Regions from separate parts of the Pseudomonas sp. LBUM1671 genome, predicted to be linked through region 1. Evidence: predicted binding sites of a transcription regulator. Region 1 holds the regulator's gene; each other region holds the start of a gene.
The links. Region 1 encodes FliA, which starts transcription of late flagellar genes. Its sites were predicted from a motif close to CTAAAGTTTNNNNNNNNNNNGCCGNTAA; they were not measured.
Positions count from the first base shown of each region.

Region 2: ACA060_RS24720 (methyl-accepting chemotaxis protein) is a predicted target of FliA. The motif match lies at 2,156-2,183, and genes of this name have one in related genera.
Region 3: ACA060_RS22880 (flagellar protein MotY) is a predicted target of FliA. The motif match lies at 2,361-2,388, and genes of this name have one in related genera.
Region 4: ACA060_RS13480 (methyl-accepting chemotaxis protein) is a predicted target of FliA. The motif match lies at 3,788-3,815, and genes of this name have one in related genera.

Region 1 covers NZ_CP166782.1:1,746,755-1,752,149, forward strand. Annotated here, with positions in the region: gene flhA (flagellar biosynthesis protein FlhA) at 1-32, shown strand, start outside; gene flhF (flagellar biosynthesis GTPase FlhF) at 44-1,378, shown strand; gene fleN (flagellar synthesis regulator FleN) at 1,495-2,325, shown strand; gene fliA (RNA polymerase sigma factor FliA) at 2,322-3,062, shown strand; gene ACA060_RS07890 (chemotaxis response regulator CheY) at 3,230-3,601, shown strand; gene ACA060_RS07895 (protein phosphatase CheZ) at 3,624-4,412, shown strand; gene ACA060_RS07900 (chemotaxis protein CheA) at 4,466-5,395, shown strand, end outside.
Region 2 covers NZ_CP166782.1:5,345,629-5,351,023, reverse strand. Annotated here, with positions in the region: gene clpB (ATP-dependent chaperone ClpB) at 1-1,382, shown strand, start outside; tRNA gene ACA060_RS24740 (tRNA-Asn) at 1,683-1,758, shown strand; tRNA gene ACA060_RS24735 (tRNA-Pro) at 1,768-1,844, shown strand; tRNA gene ACA060_RS24730 (tRNA-Lys) at 1,850-1,925, shown strand; tRNA gene ACA060_RS24725 (tRNA-Pro) at 2,021-2,097, shown strand; gene ACA060_RS24720 (methyl-accepting chemotaxis protein) at 2,249-3,874, shown strand; gene ACA060_RS24715 (HvfA family oxazolone/thioamide-modified RiPP metallophore) at 3,936-4,334, opposite strand; gene ACA060_RS24710 (NAD(P)/FAD-dependent oxidoreductase) at 4,654-5,395, opposite strand, start outside.
Region 3 covers NZ_CP166782.1:4,938,919-4,944,313, forward strand. Annotated here, with positions in the region: gene ACA060_RS22875 (argininosuccinate synthase) at 42-1,259, opposite strand; gene ACA060_RS22880 (flagellar protein MotY) at 1,389-2,297, opposite strand; gene pyrC (dihydroorotase) at 2,455-3,501, shown strand; gene rnt (ribonuclease T) at 3,498-4,175, shown strand; gene ACA060_RS22895 (peroxiredoxin) at 4,251-4,853, opposite strand; gene ACA060_RS22900 (bacterioferritin-associated ferredoxin) at 5,168-5,386, shown strand.
Region 4 covers NZ_CP166782.1:2,912,012-2,917,406, forward strand. Annotated here, with positions in the region: gene ACA060_RS13465 (alpha/beta fold hydrolase) at 1-472, opposite strand, end outside; gene ACA060_RS13470 (YqaA family protein) at 557-991, opposite strand; gene ACA060_RS13475 (DUF411 domain-containing protein) at 991-1,437, opposite strand; gene ACA060_RS13480 (methyl-accepting chemotaxis protein) at 1,732-3,723, opposite strand; gene ACA060_RS13485 (hypothetical protein) at 4,090-4,623, shown strand; gene ACA060_RS13490 (aldo/keto reductase) at 4,668-5,395, opposite strand, start outside.

The DNA of each region.
Region 1 (5,395 bases):
CCATCGTTGCGACAGTAGGGCCCAACGGCTGAGGTAGTGGTTTATGCAAGTTAAGCGTTTTTTCGCCGCCGATATGCGTCAGGCCATGAAACTGGTTCGTGATGAGCTGGGCGCTGATGCCGCCATTATTGGCAATCGCCGGATCGCCGGTGGTGTCGAGCTGACGGCTGCCCTGGATTACAAATTGTCGGCGCTGGCCCCGCGTGTTCCGAACATGGAACTCGAGGATGAGCTGCGCAAGACCCAGTCGCGGATCGTCACCGCCCAGGCCGAATTGAGCCTGCGTGGCGAAGGCGAGACCGAAGGCGACAAGACCACCAATCGCCAGTTGTTCGCCGGCCTGCCATTGACCGCCGCCGAGCCGCTGATCGAACCGACCTACGCCGAACCTCGTCGTTCCGCTCCAGCCCCGGCACCCGCTGCTGGCGGCGTGGACCCACGGGCTTTCGATTCGATGCGTTTCGAGCTCAACAGCCTGCGCGAGCTGATGGAAGTGCAACTCGGCTCCCTGGCCTGGAATCAGCTGCAAGGCAGCCGTCCGGCCCAGGCCAATCTCTGGCGTCGCCTGCAACGCATCGGCCTGTCCGGCCCGTTGTCTCGCGACTTGCTGGCGATGATTGCCGACATTGACGAGCCCCGTCAGGCCTGGCGCATGTTGCTGGCGCACCTGGCGCGGATGATTGCCACGCCGGAAGTCGAGCCACTGGAAGAGGGCGGCGTGATTGCCATGGTCGGCCCGGCCGGCATGGGCAAGACCACCACCCTGGCCAAGCTCGCGGCCCGCTACGTGCTCAAATACGGCGCGCAAAACATCGCGCTGGTGAGCATGGACAGCTACCGTATCGGTGCTCAGGAACAATTGAAGACCCTGGGCCGGATTCTCAACGTGTCGGTCACTCACGTCGATCCGGGCCAATCGCTGGTGCAGGCGCTGGATCCCTTGTTGCGCAAACGCGTGGTGCTGATCGATACCGCGGGCCTTCAGGCCAGTGATCCGGCCCTGCGCATGCAGCTCGAAAGCCTGGCTGGACGTGGCATCAAGTCAAAAAATTATCTGGTTCTCGCAACCACCAGCCAGAAACAGGTTCTAACGGCCGCTTATCACAGTTACAAGCGCTGCGGGCTAGCTGGCTGCATCCTGACTAAACTGGATGAAACGGCAAGTCTGGGCGAGGTGTTGAGCCTGGCGATCAGTCATGAATTGCCGGTGGCTTACCTGACCGATGGCCCGCGTATTCCGGATGATTTGCATCTGCCGCGTCGTCATCAGTTGGTCAGTCGCGCCGTAAGCGTGCAAATGCAGGAAGAACCCAGCGAAGAAGCCATGGCTGACATGTTCGCTGATATTTACCACAGCCCGACCAAGCAGGTTGGCTGAGGTACTAATGAACAGTTTTTGTACCTACATCGATGGTCTGCCATGCATTGTTCAGTTGATGAACGCGCAGCCAGTAATGTGGCCTCCGTCTATGCAAGACAAGGTAAAGAAATAACATGGGCAGCATGCATCCCGTACAGGTGATCGCGGTGACCGGCGGCAAAGGTGGCGTCGGGAAGACTAACGTGTCAGTGAACTTGTCCCTGGCTCTAGCTGAGCTCGGCCGGCGCGTCATGCTGCTGGACGCCGATCTGGGGCTGGCGAACGTCGACGTCCTGCTGGGGCTGACACCCAAACGTACCCTGGCCGACGTGATCGAAGGCCGCTGTGAGCTGCGCGACGTGCTGTTGCAAGGCCCCGGCGGTATCCGCATCGTCCCGGCCGCGTCCGGCACGCAGAGCATGGTTCATTTGAGCCCGGCCCAACACGCCGGCCTGATCCAGGCCTTCAGCGATATCGGCGACAACCTCGACGTCTTGGTGATCGACACCGCTGCGGGCATTGGTGACTCGGTAGTCAGTTTCGTTCGCGCCGCGCAAGAAGTTTTGCTGGTGGTCTGCGACGAGCCGACTTCGATCACGGATGCCTACGCGTTGATCAAACTGCTGAACCGCGACTACGGCATGAACCGCTTCCGCGTCCTGGCCAACATGGCCCAGAGCCCGCAGGAAGGTCGCAACCTGTTCGCCAAGTTGACCAAGGTCACGGACCGCTTCCTCGACGTCGCCCTACAATACGTTGGCGCGGTGCCTTACGACGAAAGCGTGCGCAAGGCTGTGCAGAAGCAGCGCGCCGTCTACGAAGCCTTCCCGCGTTCCAAGTGCGCCCTGGCGTTCAAGGCAATCGCGCAGAAGGTCGACACCTGGCCGTTACCTGCCAACCCGCGTGGGCACCTGGAGTTTTTCGTCGAGCGCCTCGTGCAACAGACCGCAGGACCCGTCCTATGACAGCCAGTGGCTACAACCTCTACAAGAAGTCGGCACGTGATGCGCAGTACGAGCTGATCGAGCGTTACGCGCCACTGGTCAAACGCATTGCTTACCACTTGCTGGCCCGTCTGCCGGCCAGTGTTCAGGTTGAAGACCTGATCCAGGCCGGGATGATTGGCCTGCTTGAAGTATCGACCAAATATGACGCCAGCAAAGGCGCGAGTTTCGAGACGTACGCGGGCATTCGAATCCGTGGCGCGATGCTCGATGAAGTACGCAAGGGGGACTGGGCGCCACGTTCGGTCCACCGCAATACCCGGATGGTCAGCGACGCAATTCGCTCGATTGAAGCTAAAACCGGTCGTGACGCTAAAGATCATGAGGTTGCGGCCGAACTCCAATTGAGTCTCGATGATTATTACGGGATTTTGAACGACACCCTGGGCAGCCGGTTATTCAGTTTCGACGATCTGTTGCAGGACGGCGAACACGAAGGGCTGCACGAGGATGGCGCGAGTGCACATCTGGAGCCGTCACGCGATCTGGAAGATGAACGCTTCCAGGCAGCGCTGGCGGACGCGATTGCCAATTTGCCGGAGCGTGAGCGACTGGTGTTGGCGCTGTACTACGACGAAGAGCTGAACCTCAAGGAAATCGGTGAGGTCCTGGGGGTCAGCGAATCGCGGGTCAGCCAGTTACATAGCCAGTGCGCGGCCCGTTTGCGGGGGCGTTTGGGGGAGTGGCGAGCGCGCTGAAGGCAGTGTGGGGACACTGCGAACGAGGCCGGTGGGGTGTTGAACTGCACCGGTCGCGATCTGTTGTGCTCCAGACAGTCATCGAATGCATTGCCGGATTGATTGAAATGGCGCGTCCAGGTGCTGGGCGCGTTTAAGACTGCTTGGAGGTCGAATTGGACAAGAACATGAAAATCCTCATCGTTGATGACTTCTCAACGATGCGGCGGATCATAAAAAACCTGTTGCGTGACCTTGGGTTCACCAACACGGTCGAGGCTGACGATGGCACTACCGCCATTCCGGTTCTCAACAGCGGGAGCATCGACTTTCTGGTAACGGACTGGAACATGCCTGGCATGACCGGTATCGATCTGCTGCGTCACGTACGCGCCGATGAAAAGCTCAAGCACCTGCCAGTGCTGATGGTGACTGCAGAAGCCAAGCGCGAGCAGATCATCGAAGCGGCCCAGGCCGGTGTTAACGGCTATGTGGTCAAACCCTTCACGGCCCAGGCGTTGAAAGAAAAAATCGAGAAGATTTTCGAACGCATCGGTTGATCCACTGCGCCACGGGGGAGCTATGGAGCATAAAGAATCTTCATTGGGCGATTTTGAATCGACCCTGAAAAAACACGCGGTCGAACTGGTCGAAAGCCTTGAAAAAGGCAGGTTCGGCGACGCCGTGCAACTGATCCATGAGCTCAATCAGACCCGTGACCGCGGCCTGTATCAGGAAGTGGGCAAGCTCACTCGCGAGCTGCATAGCGCGATCGTCAATTTCCAGATTGACCCGAACATGCCGCAAGCCGAGGAAGTGTCGCAGATCACGGACGCCACCGAGCGCCTGGGGTATGTGGTCAAGCTGACCGAGGCTGCCGCCAACCGCACCATGGACCTGGTGGAGAACGCCACGCCGCTGGTCAACAGCCTGAGCGAAGAAGCCCAGGCGTTGAGCACGGATTGGGGTCGGTTCATGCGTCGCGAAGTCGGAGCCGAAGAGTTCCGCGAACTGGCTCGGCGGGTCGACGGTTTCCTGACACGCAGCAGCGAAGACAATCGCACGGTGTCGAGCAACCTCAATGACATTCTGCTGGCCCAGGATTACCAGGACCTCACCGGTCAAGTGATCAAACGCGTAACCCAATTGGTCACCGAAGTTGAAAGCAACTTGCTCAAGCTCGTGCTCATGGCCAGCCAGGTAGACCGCTTTGCGGGTATCGAACATGACCGTGATGCGATGCTCGCTGAAAAAGATCCGCAAAAACATCTCTCTCAGGGTGAAGGTCCGCAGATTCATGCCGATAAAAGAGAAGACGTTGTGTCCGGTCAGGACGATGTGGACGATTTGTTATCCAGCCTAGGATTTTAGAGTTTTAGCATTTTAGGTTTTTTAGGTTTTTAGACCTCAGGAGCACCCCCTTAATGAGCTTCGGCGCCGATGAAGAGATCCTTCAGGATTTCCTGGTTGAGGCCGGCGAGATTCTAGAGCAACTGTCCGAACAGCTGGTCGAGCTGGAAAGCCGACCGGATGATGCGGATTTGCTCAATGCAATTTTTCGCGGTTTTCACACTGTAAAAGGGGGCGCCGGCTTCCTCCAGCTCAACGAGCTGGTGGAGTGCTGTCACATCGCCGAGAACGTGTTCGACATCCTGCGCAAGGGTGAACGTCGCGTCGACTCGGAACTGATGGACGTGGTTCTCGAAGCGCTGGACGCGGTGAACAGCATGTTCACCGAAGTGCGCGAACGCAGCCCGATCACGGCTGCCACGCCTGAATTGCTCGCGGCACTGGCCCGTCTGGCCGAGCCGCAAACGGCTGATGAAGCTGCACCGGTGGCTGAAGTGGTCGAAGCACCGGCCGCTGAAGAGTCGGGCGACATCACCGATAACGAATTCGAACAACTGCTGGACTCGCTGAACGCCGTCAAGGCTCAAGCCGAAGCACCGGCAGCTGCTCCAGTGGCTGCTGCGGATTCTGCGGCCAGCGACGAAATCACCGATGCCGAGTTCGAGTCGTTGCTCGATCAACTGCACGGCAAAGGCCAGTTCGCTGTCGACGCAGTGGCAGCGCCCGCTGCACCGGCTGCCCCGAAAGCGGCAGGCGACAGCTCTGACATCACCGACGACGAATTCGAAGCATTGCTCGATCAACTGCACGGCAAGGGCAACTTTGCGGTGGATGCGCTGGAATCGGCCATTGCCGCCGTACCTGCGCCGGCTGCGCCAACCGCTAAAGCGGCTGGTGGCGATCTGATCTCCGATCACGAGTTCGAGTCGCTGCTCGACGAATTGCACGGCAAAGGCAAGTTCACCGAAGTCGGCACAGGTGCAGCAGTCGCTGCTCCAGCCGCC
Region 2 (5,395 bases), 2.7 Mb from region 1:
ACGAAGCGGCCAGCCGCATCCGCATGGAGATCGACTCCAAGCCGGAAGTGCTCGATCGTCTGGAGCGCCGTCTGATACAGCTGAAGGTGGAATCACAGGCGCTGAAGAAAGAAAGCGACGACGCGGCGAAGAAACGTCTGGAGAAACTCCAGGAGGAAATCGTTCGCCACGAACGTGAGTACTCGGACCTCGAAGAAATCTGGAACTCGGAAAAAGCCGAGGTTCAGGGTTCTGCACAGATCCAGCAGAAAATTGAACAGTCCCGTCAGGAACTGGAAGCCGCGCGCCGTAAAGGCGACCTGAACCGCATGGCCGAGCTGCAATACGGGGTGATCCCAGACCTGGAGCGCAGCCTGCAAATGGTCGATCAGCACGGTAAAAGCGAGAACCAGTTACTGCGCAGCAAGGTGACTGAGGAAGAGATCGCCGAAGTCGTCTCGAAGTGGACCGGCATTCCAGTGTCGAAAATGCTCGAAGGCGAGCGCGACAAGCTGATGAAGATGGAAAGCCTGTTGCACCAGCGCGTGATCGGCCAGGACGAAGCGGTGATCGCCGTTTCCAACGCGGTGCGGCGTTCCCGGGCCGGGTTGTCCGACCCGAATCGCCCGAGTGGTTCTTTCATGTTCCTCGGCCCGACCGGTGTCGGTAAAACCGAGCTGTGCAAGGCGCTGGCCGAGTTCCTCTTTGATACCGAAGAGGCGATGGTGCGGATCGACATGTCCGAGTTCATGGAGAAACATTCCGTCGCCCGACTGATTGGTGCGCCACCAGGCTACGTGGGCTATGAAGAGGGCGGTTACCTGACCGAGGCGGTGCGTCGCAAGCCTTACTCGGTGATCCTCCTTGACGAGGTCGAGAAGGCCCACCCGGATGTGTTCAACATCTTGCTGCAAGTGCTGGAAGATGGGCGCCTGACCGACAGCCATGGCCGCACGGTGGATTTCAAGAACACCGTGATCGTCATGACCTCCAACCTGGGCTCGGTGCAGATCCAGGAACTGGTCGGTGATCGCGAGGCGCAACGTGCGGCAGTGATGGATGCGATTTCCACACACTTCCGTCCGGAGTTCATTAACCGGGTCGACGAAGTCGTGATCTTCGAGCCATTGGCGCGGGATCAGATCGCGGGCATTACCGAGATCCAGTTGGGTCGTCTGCGCAGTCGTCTGACTGAGCGCGAGCTGAAACTGGAGCTGAGTCCAGAGGCCATGGACAAGCTGATCGCGGTGGGATACGACCCGGTGTACGGCGCGCGGCCGCTCAAACGAGCGATTCAGCGCTGGATCGAGAACCCGCTGGCACAGCTGATTCTGTCCGGTCGATTCATGCCTGGCGACACGGCTGTCGGCAAGGTGGAGAACGACGAGATCGTATTTGCCTGACCCGTCACGGCGGTGAAATAAACAAGGCCTCGCATCGCGAGGCCTTTTTTTCGTCAGGTTGTTGAACTGAAAGGAAAAGGCTTGTAAAGTGCGCCCCGCAGTAAGTCGCCCGTAAGGGTTTCTGCTCCCCAAGCAGGAATCTGAAATAAGTTGCAAATCATTAACTTGAATGCAATTTAAGGGGTTGACAGAGGTGCTTAAGATTGTAGAATAGCGCGCCTCAGACACACGAACGCAGCGATGCGAACGGGTCGAAGAGAGTGCAACAAAGCGTCAAACGTTGTAATTGAAATATGTAGTTCCGTGATAGCTCAGTCGGTAGAGCAAATGACTGTTAATCATTGGGTCCCAGGTTCGAGTCCTGGTCACGGAGCCAATTTCAAACCGGGGTATAGCGCAGTCCGGTAGCGCGCCTGCTTTGGGAGCAGGATGTCAGGAGTTCGAATCCCCTTACCCCGACCATTTTTGGGTCGTTAGCTCAGTTGGTAGAGCAGTTGGCTTTTAACCAATTGGTCGTAGGTTCGAATCCCACACGACCCACCATTTTTGAAACCAGTTAACGCTGGGATCAGATCTTAAGATCAGACGCCAAAAGCTCTGTTCGCAGAAGGCGCCTTTAAAAGGTGCCTTTTTTTTACCGGGGTATAGCGCAGTCCGGTAGCGCGCCTGCTTTGGGAGCAGGATGTCAGGAGTTCGAATCCCCTTACCCCGACCATATTAAAAATCCTCGTATCGAAAGATACGGGGATTTTTTTTGTCTTCATAAAAACACACTTCAGTCATCGTACAACTTGCCGATAACGAGGCGACGGGGACTGCCGAAACAACGCCCCTTATCCAAGTACTACAAGAATAGGGCGTTCGTTATGTTGCTTCGTCAGTTGAATATCGCACCTCGGGCTGCCTTGGGGTTTGCTCTGATTGCTGTGTTGGTCGCCTTGCTCGGGGTTTTCGCGCTGGGGCAAATGTCGAGCATTCGCGACAGCGAGGTGGCCTTGGAGAAACAATGGCTGCCGAGTATCCGCGGCGGTGATGAGATCCGCGAGATCATGCTGCGCATCCGCACCATTTCCCTGCGCATGGCCCTCGATCAGGACCCGAAGAACATTGCTGTGTATCGCGGCCAGATGGACACCCGCGACAAAGAGCTGAGCGAGAAGATTGCCGCCTACGACCAGTTGGTCAACACCGTCGAAGGCAAGGCCTTGTATGACCAGTTCAAAACCACCTTCGCGGCGTATCGTGCCGGCATTGCCCAATCGTTCTCACTGGCGGAGCAGGGACGCCGTGACGAACTGACCAAGCTGCTGCTGGTGGACATGAAAACCGTGGTCGATGGCTCCGGTAAACAGCTCAATGACCTGGCCGATCTGTTCGCCAAACAAGTCGCCGCCGAAAGCCAGAAATCCGAAGCGCATTACGAAACATCGCGAATGATCGTCAGCCTGTTCATCGCCCTCGCAGCCTTGGCCACCGTTGGCCTGGCCATGCTGCTGACCCGCAGCATCGTCAAACCGCTGGGCGAAGCTTTGCACGCCGCAGAAAACGTCGCCCGAGGCGACCTGACTCGCCCCATCGAAACCCATGGCAACGACGAAGTCAGCCGCTTGCTCAAGGCCCTTGCGACCATGCAACAGAATCTGCGGGAAACCCTGCAAGGTATTAGCGGTTCGGCGGCGCAATTGGCCACGGCGGCTGATGAGTTGAACGCGGTCACCCTCGACGGCACGCAGAACCTGCAACAACAGAACAACGAAATTGAACAAGCGGCCACCGCCGTGACAGAAATGACCACGGCAGTGGAGGAGGTTGCCCGCAATGCCGTGTCGACCTCCGACGCCACGCGCCAATCCAGTGAGTCCGCGCACGTTGGCCAGGAGCGCGTCAGCGAAACCGTCACGGCCATCAGTGCACTCGCCAGCGATGTGCAGATCACCGGCGGTTTGGTGCAATCCCTGGCCAACCAGTCGAAGGACATCGGCAAGGTGCTGGATGTGATTCGGGCGATCGCCGAGCAAACCAATCTGCTAGCGCTCAACGCGGCCATTGAAGCCGCGCGGGCCGGGGAAAGCGGTCGAGGGTTTGCGGTGGTGGCCGACGAAGTGCGTGCGCTGGCCTATCGCACGCAGCAATCGACCCAGGAAATCGAGCAAATGGTCCAGGGCATGCGCAGTGGCTCAACCCAGGCGCTGGATTCCATGCAAGCCAGCTCGACCCGAGCAGCCAGCACTTTGGCTTTGGCCGAGCGTGCGGGCGAGGCGTTGCAGACCATCACGGCGTCGGTCCACCAAATTCACGAACGTAACCTGGTGATCGCCAGCGCGGCTGAAGAACAGGCGCAAGTGGCGCGGGAAGTCGATCGCAACCTGGTGAACATTCGCGACCTGTCGGTTCGTTCCGCTGCCGGTGCGGATCAGACCAGCGCTTCGAGCCACGAGCTTTCACAATTGGCCAATTCCTTGCGGACCATGGTCCAGCGCTTCCAGGTGTAAATCCGCCAGACGAAAAAAACCGCGCTTCCCGAAGGAAAAGCGCGGTTTTGTACTTGAAGGCTTAGGCGCCGTCTTGGTCTTTCAGGTGCTCGAACAGGCCTTTTGGCATTTTCTTGCCATTGGCTTCGAAGTTGGCTTTCACGTTGTCGTAAGCCTCTTGCTCGTCGATGAAGCCGTCATGGTTGGTGTCGATCTTGTCGAAGTTGGACTTCGGCGCGACTTTCTGGAATTCGGCGCGGGAGACTTTGCCGTCGCCATCCGTATCGGTCTTCGCCATCGACGCATCGCCACACTTGCCTTCGCCACACTTGCCTTCAGGGGTTTTCACCACTTGTTCAGCCGAGGCCAGCAGGTAGCCCTGGGTCAACGGCTGCGCAGCGAATACGGAACCGGACAACATCATGCCGCCGGCCAGCACAGCGCCGAGCAGACCAATAGTGTTTTTGGTAGTACGGGACATTTCAATACTCCTGGGTTGCACGACACAACCGTTCGATAAAGGACGCCACGTGAGTGCGGCGATAACCGTAGCGGGCGAGTTGCCTTGCTCGGATGTGGCCATTTAAAGGGCGGGGTGTATCGCTACTGTGTCGCGCAAGGGGGAGTTTGTAAGCGAAGGGGAGAATTCGTGGCGGGAGATACAGTGAGACACAGATCTCCAGAAACAATGCAGACCAAATGTGGGAGCGGGCTTGCTCGCGAAAGCGGTGGGTCAGACAACTTGTAGGTCGACTGACACTCCCTCTTCGCGAGCAAGCCCGCTCCCACAGTGGTTGGGATTAGTGCAGCTTCAACCGCGGCTCAGTCCCGCGTCCGATCTTGCTGCCCAACATCAACATCGCCGTACGAAACGCGCCATACAGCGCCATCTGGTGCATGCGATACAGCGACACGTAAAACATCCGCGCCAGCCAGCCCTCGAGCATCACGCTCCCGGTCAGGTTGCCCATCAAGTTACCCACAGCCGAAAAACGCGACAGCGAGATCAGCGAGCCGTAGTCGGTGTATTTGTACTCCGGCAACGCCTTGCCTTCGATCCGCAGTTTCAGCGATTTGGCCAGCAACGAAGCCTGCTGATGCGCGGCCTGCGCGCGCGGCGGTACGTTGCGATCGGTACCCGGTTGCGGGCACGCCGCGCAGTCACCGAAGGCGAAGATGTTTTCGTCGCGGGTGGTTTGCAGGGTCGGCAGCACTTGCAGCTGGTTGATGCGGTTGGTTTCCAGGCCATCGATGTCCTTGAGGAAACCCGGTGCACGAATGCCGGCGGCCCAGACTTTCAGGCTGGCGTTGATCACTTTGCCGTCGGCGGTGATCAAGCTGTCGGCAGTCACTTCGCTGACCGCGGCATTGGTCATCACATTGACCCCGAGTTTCTCCAGGGTTTTATGCACAGGCCCGCCGATGCGTTCCGGCAGGGCTGGCAGTACCCGTGGGCCGGCTTCGATCAGGGTGATGTGCATGTTTTCCGGTTTGATCCGGTCCAGGCCGTAAGCCGCCAACTCATGCGCGGCGTTGTGCAGC
Region 3 (5,395 bases), 3.2 Mb from region 1:
AAGGCCACATTTCCATTACCGTCGTTGCAGCTTCAAAGGTCTCAGAAAAGCTTCCGGCCTTTGTTTGCAGCAATGCGCATGCGCAGGGCGTTGAGCTTGATAAAGCCCGCCGCGTCGGCCTGGTTGTAAGCACCACCGTCTTCTTCGAAGGTCGCGATGTTGGCATCGAACAACGATTCGTCGGACTTGCGACCGGTGACGATCACGTTGCCCTTGTACAGCTTCAGGCGCACAACGCCGTTCACGTGTGCCTGGGACGCATCGATCATCTGTTGCAGCATCAGACGCTCAGGGCTCCACCAGTAACCGGTGTAGATCAGGCTGGCGTATTTAGGCATCAACTCGTCTTTGAGATGAGCCACTTCGCGGTCCAGGGTGATCGATTCGATCGCACGGTGAGCGCGCAGCATGATAGTGCCGCCTGGGGTTTCGTAGCAGCCACGGGACTTCATGCCCACGTAACGGTTCTCGACGATGTCGAGACGGCCGATGCCGTGTTCGCCACCGATACGGTTCAGGGTCGCCAGCACGGTGGCTGGGGTCATTTCGACGCCGTCCAGTGCCACGATGTCGCCGTTGCGGTAGGTCAGCTCCAGGTATTGCGCCTTGTCTGGAGCCTTCTCCGGGGAGACGGTCCATTTCCACATGTCTTCTTCGTGCTCGGTCCAGGTGTCTTCCAGCACGCCGCCTTCATAGGAAATGTGCAGCAGGTTGGCATCCATCGAATACGGGGATTTTTTCTTGCCGTGGCGCTCGATCGGGATGTTGTGCTTTTCAGCATAATCCATCAGCTTTTCACGGGAGAGCAGGTCCCACTCGCGCCAAGGGGCGATCACTTTCACGCCTGGCTTGAGTGCGTAGGCGCCCAGTTCGAAACGAACCTGGTCGTTGCCCTTGCCGGTGGCGCCGTGGGAAATGGCGTCAGCGCCGGTTTCGTTGGCGATTTCGATCAGGCGTTTGGCGATCAACGGACGAGCGATGGAAGTACCCAGCAGGTACTCGCCTTCGTAAACGGTGTTGGCGCGGAACATCGGGAAAACGAAATCACGCACGAATTCTTCGCGCAGATCGTCGATATAGATCTCTTTCACGCCCATGGCCTGAGCCTTGGCGCGTGCAGGTTCGACCTCTTCGCCCTGACCCAGGTCAGCGGTGAAGGTCACGACTTCACAGTTATAAGTATCCTGCAGCCACTTGAGGATCACCGAAGTGTCCAGGCCGCCGGAATACGCCAGAACGACCTTGTTTACGTCCGCCATGCCATCACTCCACGGGGTTCTACGGAAAGCCGTGAAGTCTACCGGTCATACGGAATAATTTACAGAGGCGCGACAGCTTATGACGACGAAGCGACAGATTCTGTCGAGCGAGCGACGAATTCAGCTGGCTCAGGAGGTCGCCGAGGAGCTTCCCGGCGTGGTGGTTTGAGGGGCGACTTTCTCGGTCGGTGCCACCCGTTCCAGGCGCACGGCTACCCGGCGATTCTTCGCGCGGTTGGTGGCATTGGTGTTTGGCACCACAGGATAGCGTTCACCGTGGAAACGCATGGTGATCTGCGATTCCTGGATGCCATTGGCCTTGAAATACTCCATTACCGCCAGCGCCCGGCGGCGTGACAGCTCGCGGTTGGTCAGGCGATTGCCGCTGTTGTCGGAGTGCCCGTCGAGTTCGATGTGATTGACCGTCGGATCCGCCTTCATGAACTCCAGCATCACCTGCAACTGCGCCTTGGCTTGCGGATTGAGATCGACGCCTTCACCCGGGAAGCCGATCTCGGACTGTTTGACCTGCTCGAAATTCTTCGGCAGCAGCTTCGCGACGCAACCCTGATAGTCGTTGAAAGCCTTGCTGAACTTGACCGGCAACAGGCGCACCTCAGACACGCGACCATCGCCAGAGGAATGGCGGATGACCGGGCTGCGGCCGTCCATCAACCCGCTGATCAGGCGCCCGGCCTGAACCTGCGAACTGTTGAACAACACATTGCCGCTGCCGATTCTCACCGAGCCCAGGTTGATGTCGCCACGTCCCGGTTGCCACGGCGCAGCGGCCGCCAGCAGCGTCGCGGAACCGCCGCCGATCATCGCGTTGTAGGCTTTGAGACGAAACGTCGCCTGCTCGCCGGCACGGCGCACGAATTCACCCGAACCGAAATCGGTGATCGGTTGAGTCAGGCGGCATTCGAACTTGTCACCTTCGACCGTCCACTCGATGCTCTCCAGACGCGTCTGGAAAGTGAGCGCCATCGCAGGGAGGCTGGCAAACACACTGAGCAAGGCTAAATAACGCTGGCGCACGGGAGGCTCCACTGGCTTCTACAACAAAAAGACCGATACACATATTTACGGCATACCTGTTGGATATCGGAAGCTTCCTGCAAAACTTGATAGCGAGTGCCTGAGAGAGTCTTTTCCGGTAGCATTCCCCAGAGTTTGACCCGCCTGGAATCCCCTCATGTCCGACCGCCTGACCCTGCTGCGTCCCGACGACTGGCATATTCATCTTCGCGATGGTGCTGTGTTGACCAATACCGTTGCGGATGTCGCGCGCACCTTTGGTCGCGCAATCATCATGCCCAACCTGGTACCTCCGGTGCGTAACGCCGCTGAAGCCGACGGCTATCGCCAGCGGATTCTCGCTGCCCGCCCGGCCGGCAGTCGTTTCGAACCGTTGATGGTGCTGTACCTGACCGACCGCACCCAGCCCGACGAAATTCGCGAGGCCAAGGCCAGCGGCTTCGTCTACGCCGCCAAGCTGTACCCGGCCGGCGCGACCACCAACTCGGATTCTGGTGTCACCAGTATCGACAAGATTTTCCCTGCACTTGAGGCCATGGCCGACGTCGGGATGCCCTTGCTGATTCACGGTGAAGTCACCCGTGGCGATGTCGATGTGTTCGACCGCGAAAAACTCTTCATCGATGAGCACATGCGTCGTGTGGTCGAGCGTTTCCCGACGCTCAAAGTGGTATTCGAACACATCACCACCGCAGACGCCGTGCAGTTCGTCAACGAGGCTTCGGCCAACGTTGGCGCGACCATCACCGCGCATCACCTGCTGTACAACCGCAACCACATGCTGGTGGGCGGGATTCGGCCGCACTTCTATTGCCTGCCGATCCTCAAGCGCAATACCCATCAGGAAGCCCTGCTCGACGCCGCTACCAGCGGCAGCGACAAGTTCTTCCTCGGCACCGATTCGGCGCCGCACGCCCAGCACGCCAAGGAAGCCGCTTGCGGCTGTGCCGGTTGCTATACCGCTTATGCAGCGATCGAGATGTATGCCGAAGCCTTCGAACAGCGCAACGCGCTGGACAAGCTCGAAGCCTTCGCCAGCCTCAACGGCCCGCGCTTCTATGGCCTGCCGGCGAACACCGATCGCATCACCCTGGTCCGCGATGAGTGGACCGCCCCGACCAGCCTGCCATTTGGCGAGCTGACCGTAATCCCGCTGCGCGCCGGTGAAAAACTGCGCTGGCGCCTGCTGGAGGAACACGCGTGAGTGAAGACCATTTCGACGACGAACAGGACGGTCAAGGCGGCGGAGGTGGTTCACGCCACCCGATGGCTGAGCGCTTCCGTGGATACCTGCCCGTTGTTGTCGACGTTGAAACCGGTGGTTTCAACTCTGCCACTGACGCCTTGCTGGAAATCGCCGCGACCACGATCGCCATGGATGAAAAAGGGTTTGTGTACCCCGATCACACCTATTTCTTCCGTGTCGAGCCTTTTGAAGGCGCGAATATTGAAGCAGCCGCACTGGAATTCACCGGAATCAAGCTCGATCACCCGCTGCGTATGGCGGTAAGCGAAGAAGCAGCCCTGACCGATATTTTCCGCGGCATCCGCAAGGCCCTGAAAGCCAACGGTTGCAAACGGGCGATTCTGGTCGGGCACAACAGCAGCTTCGACCTGGGCTTCCTCAACGCCGCTGTCGCGCGTCTGGACATGAAACGTAACCCGTTTCATCCGTTCTCCAGTTTCGATACCGCGACCCTCGCCGGTCTGGCTTACGGTCAAACCGTACTGGCCAAGGCTTGCCAGGCGGCGGACATCGACTTTGACGGTCGCGAGGCTCACTCGGCGCGCTACGATACCGAGAAGACGGCCGAGCTGTTCTGCGGCATCGTCAATCGCTGGAAACAAATGGGCGGCTGGGAAGACTTCAACGACTGATCCTGGTAGCTGGATTTATCCCGCCCATAAAAAAACCGGCCTCAACGGCCGGTTTTTTTGTGCCTCAAACGTGCCTTACAGCGCAGCAGCGTTCTCGGTCAGGTAAGCCGCGACGCCTTCGGTCGAAGCGGTCATGCCTTTGTCGCCTTTCTTCCAGTTGGCAGGGCAGACTTCGCCGTGCTCTTCGTGGAATTGCAGAGCGTCGACCAGACGGATCAGCTCTTCCATGTTACGGCCCAGCGGCAGGTCGTTGATGATCTGCGAACGGACAACGCCTTTGTCGTCGATCAGGAACGCGCCACGGAAAGCCACGCCGCCTTCGGACTCAACGTCGTAGGCCTTGGCGATTTCGTGTTTCATGTCGGCAGCCATGGTGTAGCGAACCTGGCCGATACCGCCATTGTTCACCGGGGTGTTGCGCCATGCGTTGTGGGTGAAGTGCGAATCGATCGAAACCGCGACCACTTCAACGTTACGTGCCTTGAAGTCAGCCATGCGGTTGTCCAGAGCGATCAGCTCGGATGGGCAAACGAAGGTGAAGTCCAGTGGGTAGAAGAACACCAGGCCGTATTTGCCTTTGATGGCCGAGGACAGGGTGTAGCTATCCACGATTTCGCCATTGCCGAGGACGGCAGGTACGGTGAAGTCCGGGGCTTGTTTGCCTACGAGTACGCTCATTGAATATCTCCTGGTCTATTAACGTGAAGAACTGGGTTCGCGTCAGCCTGCCACCCTCAGGCGACAGCCCTGTGACACGACCCCCTTCGCAAGGACCGACCATCATACACGGCGTTTTTGAGCTGTCCTCAACGGTTTTTCACCGATGCACCAAATAGGTTGTCTCGGCAGGTAATGGCAGATCGCTAGATGAAAACCGTTCGTCAGTCATACGCGCTTATAACGCGAAGCTTTCAGAAAGCACTTTGACAATCATTCTCGTTAACATTAAGATCCATCGCAACTGAGTCACCACCAGCGACGGTTCTTAGCTTATGTATGTCTGCCTCTGCACTGGCGTCACCGACGGTCAAATCCGCGATGCAATCTACGAAGGTTGCTGCAGCTACAAAGAAGTCCGTCAGGCGACTGGCGTAGCCAGCCAATGCGGCAAATGCGCCTGCCTTGCCAAGGAAGTGGTCCGCGAAACCCTGACCAAATTGCAATCGGCCCAGGCCGCGATTCCTTTCCCTGTAGAATTTACTGCAGCGTAAATACCGTAT
Region 4 (5,395 bases), 1.2 Mb from region 1:
ATTGCAGCGCATACCGGGTGGCGAGCATGCCGCCGGTGGAATGCCCGAGCAAGCTGGCCTTCTGGATGCCGAGGGCTTTGAGCAGTTGCTGGGTATTGGTCGCCAGTTGCTGGAATGTGTATTGATAGTTGTCCGGTTTGCTGGAGGTGCAGAAACCGATTTGATCCGGCGCAATGACCCGGTAACCGGCTTCGCTCAGGGCCTTGATCGAACTGTCCCAGGTAGCGCCGCAGAAATTCTTGCCATGCATCAACACCACGCTGCGCCCGTTGGCCTTGCCATGGGCGGCGACGTCCATGTAACCCATCTGCAGGGATTTGCCCTGGGACTCGAACGCGAAATGCTTGACCGTGTAGGGGTACTCGAACCCTTGTAGTTCCGGTCCGTATTCCGGGCCTTCAGCGTGGGCCAGAACAGGCAGTGCAGCCGTCAGGAACAGGCCGGGCAACCAGCGCGAAAGAGCAAGGGACATGGGTGGACTCCGTAGGAAACGGCCGATGCTGGATCGGCATGATTAGGGCGACATTAAACACAGGCAATTGCCGCCGCTGATCGTTCAACCGATCCAGCCCAGCGTGGCCAGGGCCAGCACCCCGTAACGAGCACCTTTGGCGAGGGTCACGATCAGCAGGAACCGACCCAGCGGCTCGCGCATGACGCCGGCCACCAGCGTCAGCGGGTCACCGATGATAGGCACCCAGCTCAGCAGCAATGACCAGTGACCATAGCGTTGATAGTGTTTTCGGGCCTGTTCCAGATGGCGCGGGCTGACAGGAAACCAGCGTCGGTCGCGAAACCGTTCGAGGCGACAGCCGAGCCACCAATTGACCACGGAGCCGAGGACATTACCCAGCGTCGCGACGGCCAGCAGCGACCACAGCCAGTACTGCTCGCTGAGCAACAGGCCCACGAGCAGCGCTTCGGATTGCAAAGGCAGCAAGGTCGCGGCACCGAATGCCGCAAAAAACAGCCCGATGTAGGCGCCGCCGATCAATGGGCCGGGTAGTCCGCCACCACCACATCAGTGCCGTCCTTTTTCAGGCCGATCACTTGGTAGGCATCGCTCATGCCGTCCATTTCCATGCCCGGCGAGCCCATGGGCATGCCCGGTGCCGCAACACCCAGCAGGTCATCGCGTTTGCTCAAGGCCAGGACTTGATCCGCCGGCACATGACCTTCAACGAATTTGCCGTTGATCAGGCCGGTGTGGCACGACGCCAGGCGTGGAGGCACGCCGTGCTGTTGCTTGAATTCGCTCATGTTGGATTCGACGTGGTCTTCAACCTTGAAGCCATTGGCTTCCAGGTGGCTGATCCATTTTTTGCAGCAGCCGCAGTTGGCGTCACGGTGGACTTCGATCGGGACCAGGTCGGCGGCCTGGGCCAGGGAGGAGATGAAAAGGGCGCTCAGGGCGACCAGACGCAGGTGGGTTCGCATGGGGATTTCGTCTCGGGGTGGCGGCCAAAATAAGATGCATTTTGACCATTTTTTGCCGCGAAGAGATACGAGGTTGTTTCGAAGTAATACAGCAAACGCTGAGCCATTGTGTTGAAGGGGGCTGTTGTGGTGAGGGGATTTATCCCCGATGGGCTGCGAAGCGGCCCCAAAAAATCTACGACTGCTGCGCAGCCGAACGGGGATAAATCCCCTCGCCACAAAAGCTCCGCACCACCACAACCTTTTACTACACCAGCTCCCTGGCCACAGGGAGCTTGTGTCATCGGGCAGCGGTCAACGCACCTTGAATCGCCCCATGATCGAGCTGACGCGCGCGTTGGCTTGCAGCAGTTGCTGGGTGTTGAGCTCACTGGCCTGGCCGCTTTTCACCAGCTCATCCACCATGTGGCGGATTTGCACCATGCTGCGGTTGATCTCTTCGGTTACCGCGCTTTGCTGCTCGGCAGCGGTGGCGATCTGCGTGCTCAGGCTGTTGATGTGGCTGACCGAGCCGGCCATTTCATCCAGCCCCGTGTTGACCCGCGCCGTGGCATCGGCGGCGGACTGGCAGCTGGCCTGGGTGTTTTCCATGGCGCTCACCGACGAACTCACGCCTTGGGTCAGGCGCTTGAGCATTTCATTGATTTGCGAGGTGCTGGCCTGGGTGCGAGCGGCGAGGGCGCGGACTTCATCGGCGACCACCGCGAAACCGCGACCTTGCTCACCGGCCCGGGCTGCTTCGATGGCGGCGTTGAGCGCCAGCAAGTTGGTTTGCCCGGCAATCGCGCCAATCACCCCGAGAATCTCGGTGATGCGCTGCGCATCCTCCTGCATGCTTTCGACTTTATGAGTAGCGCTCGCCACCTCGTCGATCAACGCGATCACGCTGCTGGACGCTTCTCCGACCACGACCCGCGAACGGTCGGCGTTTTCATTGGCGCGCTGGGTGAAGGCCGCGGTTTCGGCCGCATTCTGCGCGACGCTTTCAGCCGTCGAACTCATCTCGGTAATCGCCGTCACCGTCTGATCGGTTTCAGACGCGTGCCGCACCAGAATCTGGCTGGTGTGGGCCGAGGTGCGTTGCAGGTTGTCGAGACTGGACGCCATGGCGCCGGTAGCTTGGGTGACTTCGCCGATCATGTTCTGCAGATAAATGATGAACGCGTTGACCGAGTGCCCGATGGCGCCCAGTTCGTCTTCGGCGCGGATGGTGATGCGCTTGGTCAAATCGGCATCGCCAGCGGACAGGGCGTCGATGTTGGCCTTGAGGATTTTCATGCGCTGGATCAGTTGGCGAATCGCGTAGATCTGCAGCAACACCAGCAGGATCACCATCGGAATTTGCAGCAGGCTCAAGGTGCTGAGCACGTCGTCACGCTGGGCGGTGATCAGCTTGGTGGGCAGGGCGGTGGCGAGGAACCACGGCGTGCCTTCGATCGGGCGCATGAAGAAGGTGTTGGCTTCGCCGTTGTTGTCGAACTCGACACGCTGCGACTGATCACGGTTTTGCAGGCCGGCCTTCACTTGACTGGCGAATGGCGAGTTGCCGGCCAGTTCACTGATGTTCTTCAGCACAATCGGCCCATTGATCCGCGAGCTGTTGCTGATGATCTTGCCGTCGGCCTCGACGATCAGCATTTGCGCGCCGAGGTCTTTTTCCTTGCGCGCGATCAGGTCATTGAAAAAGCCCAGGGTCACGTCGATGGTCGAGACGCCATACGCCGCACCATTTTTCTGAATGGCCATGGCGCAGTTGGTGCGTGGCTCGGCGCTGGCGTCATCTTTGTAGGCCGCGGCCCAGGCGCATTGGCCTCGCGGGGTTTGCATGCCGCCCTTGTACCAGGTCTGGTCGTAATAGTTGGGGGCCGCGTCGCTGTTCCAGAAGGTATTGACCGCCAGCTTGCCCGAGGCGTCGCGGTGCCAGAAGGTGCTGAACTTGTTGCGTCCGGCCTCACGCTGGCCGGGCAACGGCCAGATCCCGCCACCGAACACTTTCAACTCGCCGTACTGATCGACCAGTCCCGGCAGGACGGTGTCGATGGCGGCGCTGTCGAGCAACGCAATGGTCTGGGTGATGCTGCGTTGTTGCGCTTGAACCTTGTTCAGTTCGCCCTGGATTTGCTCGGCCACTTCGGCGATGCGGTTGAGGGCGACCTGTTCTTCGGTGTGACGAAGTTTAGGCGCGACCAACTGGCTGATGCCGACCACTGTCAGGACAAACAACAGCAGGATGAACAGGACCAGAAATAGCGTGTAGCGAGCCTGGATGGTGCGGAATGCGGGCATGGGACCGGTCCTTGTGCAGCGTTTTTATTGTGGTTTTCGATCAAAAGATCGGCGCTTCGAAGGGCTATCGGCCTGCGAAAGACGAGCTTTAGGTACGAACGTACAAGATGCGGGCGGGGTGACGGACGGTCGGGTCATGAAGGTGTCGATGTGGATACAAACGAGGTTGATCAGCTGCCAGTCCAATGACGGCGAGTTGGTATAGACCAATGAATCAAGGCACTTGGTGCTTTGTATCGTGAATGTACGAAAATTGTAAAAACCGGAAATACTTGTTGGTATGGCAAGTTGCCACGCTGATACTTGGCCGCTCTAAATCGGGGTTAACAAGGAGTTTTTTATGGTCACGCCGTCGGGAGTGCAATCATGACTATCGGCTACGCCGGGGCTTGGACATCCAAGGCAGGTTTATTGGTTCAGGATACGGGCGGCGGCAAGCCTATCAAGCAAAGCGCCCGGATCAAGCAAATGCTGTCACTGGTGGGGAGCAATCCAAACGCGCTGAGCACGGCGAAAATGGATGCAATGAAAATCCATCGAAACGTAAAAGGTTTCGATCCGGAAAATGTCTCCGCCAAACAACTGGGCAATCTCAGTTCCTTTTTGAGAGGCAAGGGGCTGATTTCCGACATTACGTGGATGACATTGATGAATGCCGGCGACAAGTTTGACCGGTTCGGCGTGCAGAAAGACCCGGATGCAAAATTCAATGCGCTGGAGTATTTCGCCACGCAACTGGACACCATCCAGAGCAACAGCATCAAGGGCGACAAGTATTCCGCTGGCCTGATCCCGGAGTTCAAGACAGCAATCTACGTACTGCAGAACTTGCAGACTTACGGCAAGGGCAATGGCACGACGGTGCCTCCTACCGATGGTGGCGTCAGCTCCAAGGCCTGACGCTAGGTGTGCTGGCCCACTCAGGCTGAGTGGGCCAGGCCTGGCTACCGGTCAAGCAACTTCATGACTTCCTCTGGATAGCGCAAGCCAGCGGTGGCATTGGCCGGGAAGATCGCCTCCAGCGCGTGCAACTCGTCACGGCTGAGTTTTACCTCCAGTGCAGCAACATTCTCTTCAAGGTATCTACGCTGTTTGGTCCCCGGAATCGGGATCAGATAATCACCTTGCGCCAGCACCCAGGCCAACGCCAGTTGGCCCGCCGTCACCCCTTTGTCGGCGGCCAGGGCCTGAACTTGCTGCACCAGCAACAGGTTCTTCGCAAAATTATCCCCTTGAAAGCGCGGGCTGAAGCGACGGTAATCGTCGGCGGCGAAGTCATCCGCGCTTTTCAGTGCGCCCGTCAGAAAACCTCGACCCAATGGACTGTAAGGGACGAAGGCAACGCCCAGGCGCTGACATGCGGCCAGGCAACCATTTTCTTCCTGATCGCGGCTCCACAGCGAATATTCACTTTGCAGGGCGCTGATGGGATGAACCTTGTGCGCGCGCTCCAGCGTGTCGGCTGACGCTTCACTCAAGCCCAGATAACGCACCTTGCCGGCTTTGACCAACTCGGCCATTGCGCCGACCGTTTCCTCGATGGCCACCTGCGGATCGATGCGGTGCTGGTAGTACAAATCCAGGGTTTCAACGCCCAGGCGTTTAAGCGTGCCGTCGATAGCGTCGCGAATGTACTCCGGGCGACCGTTGACGCCCCGGGCGCCGGGGTTGG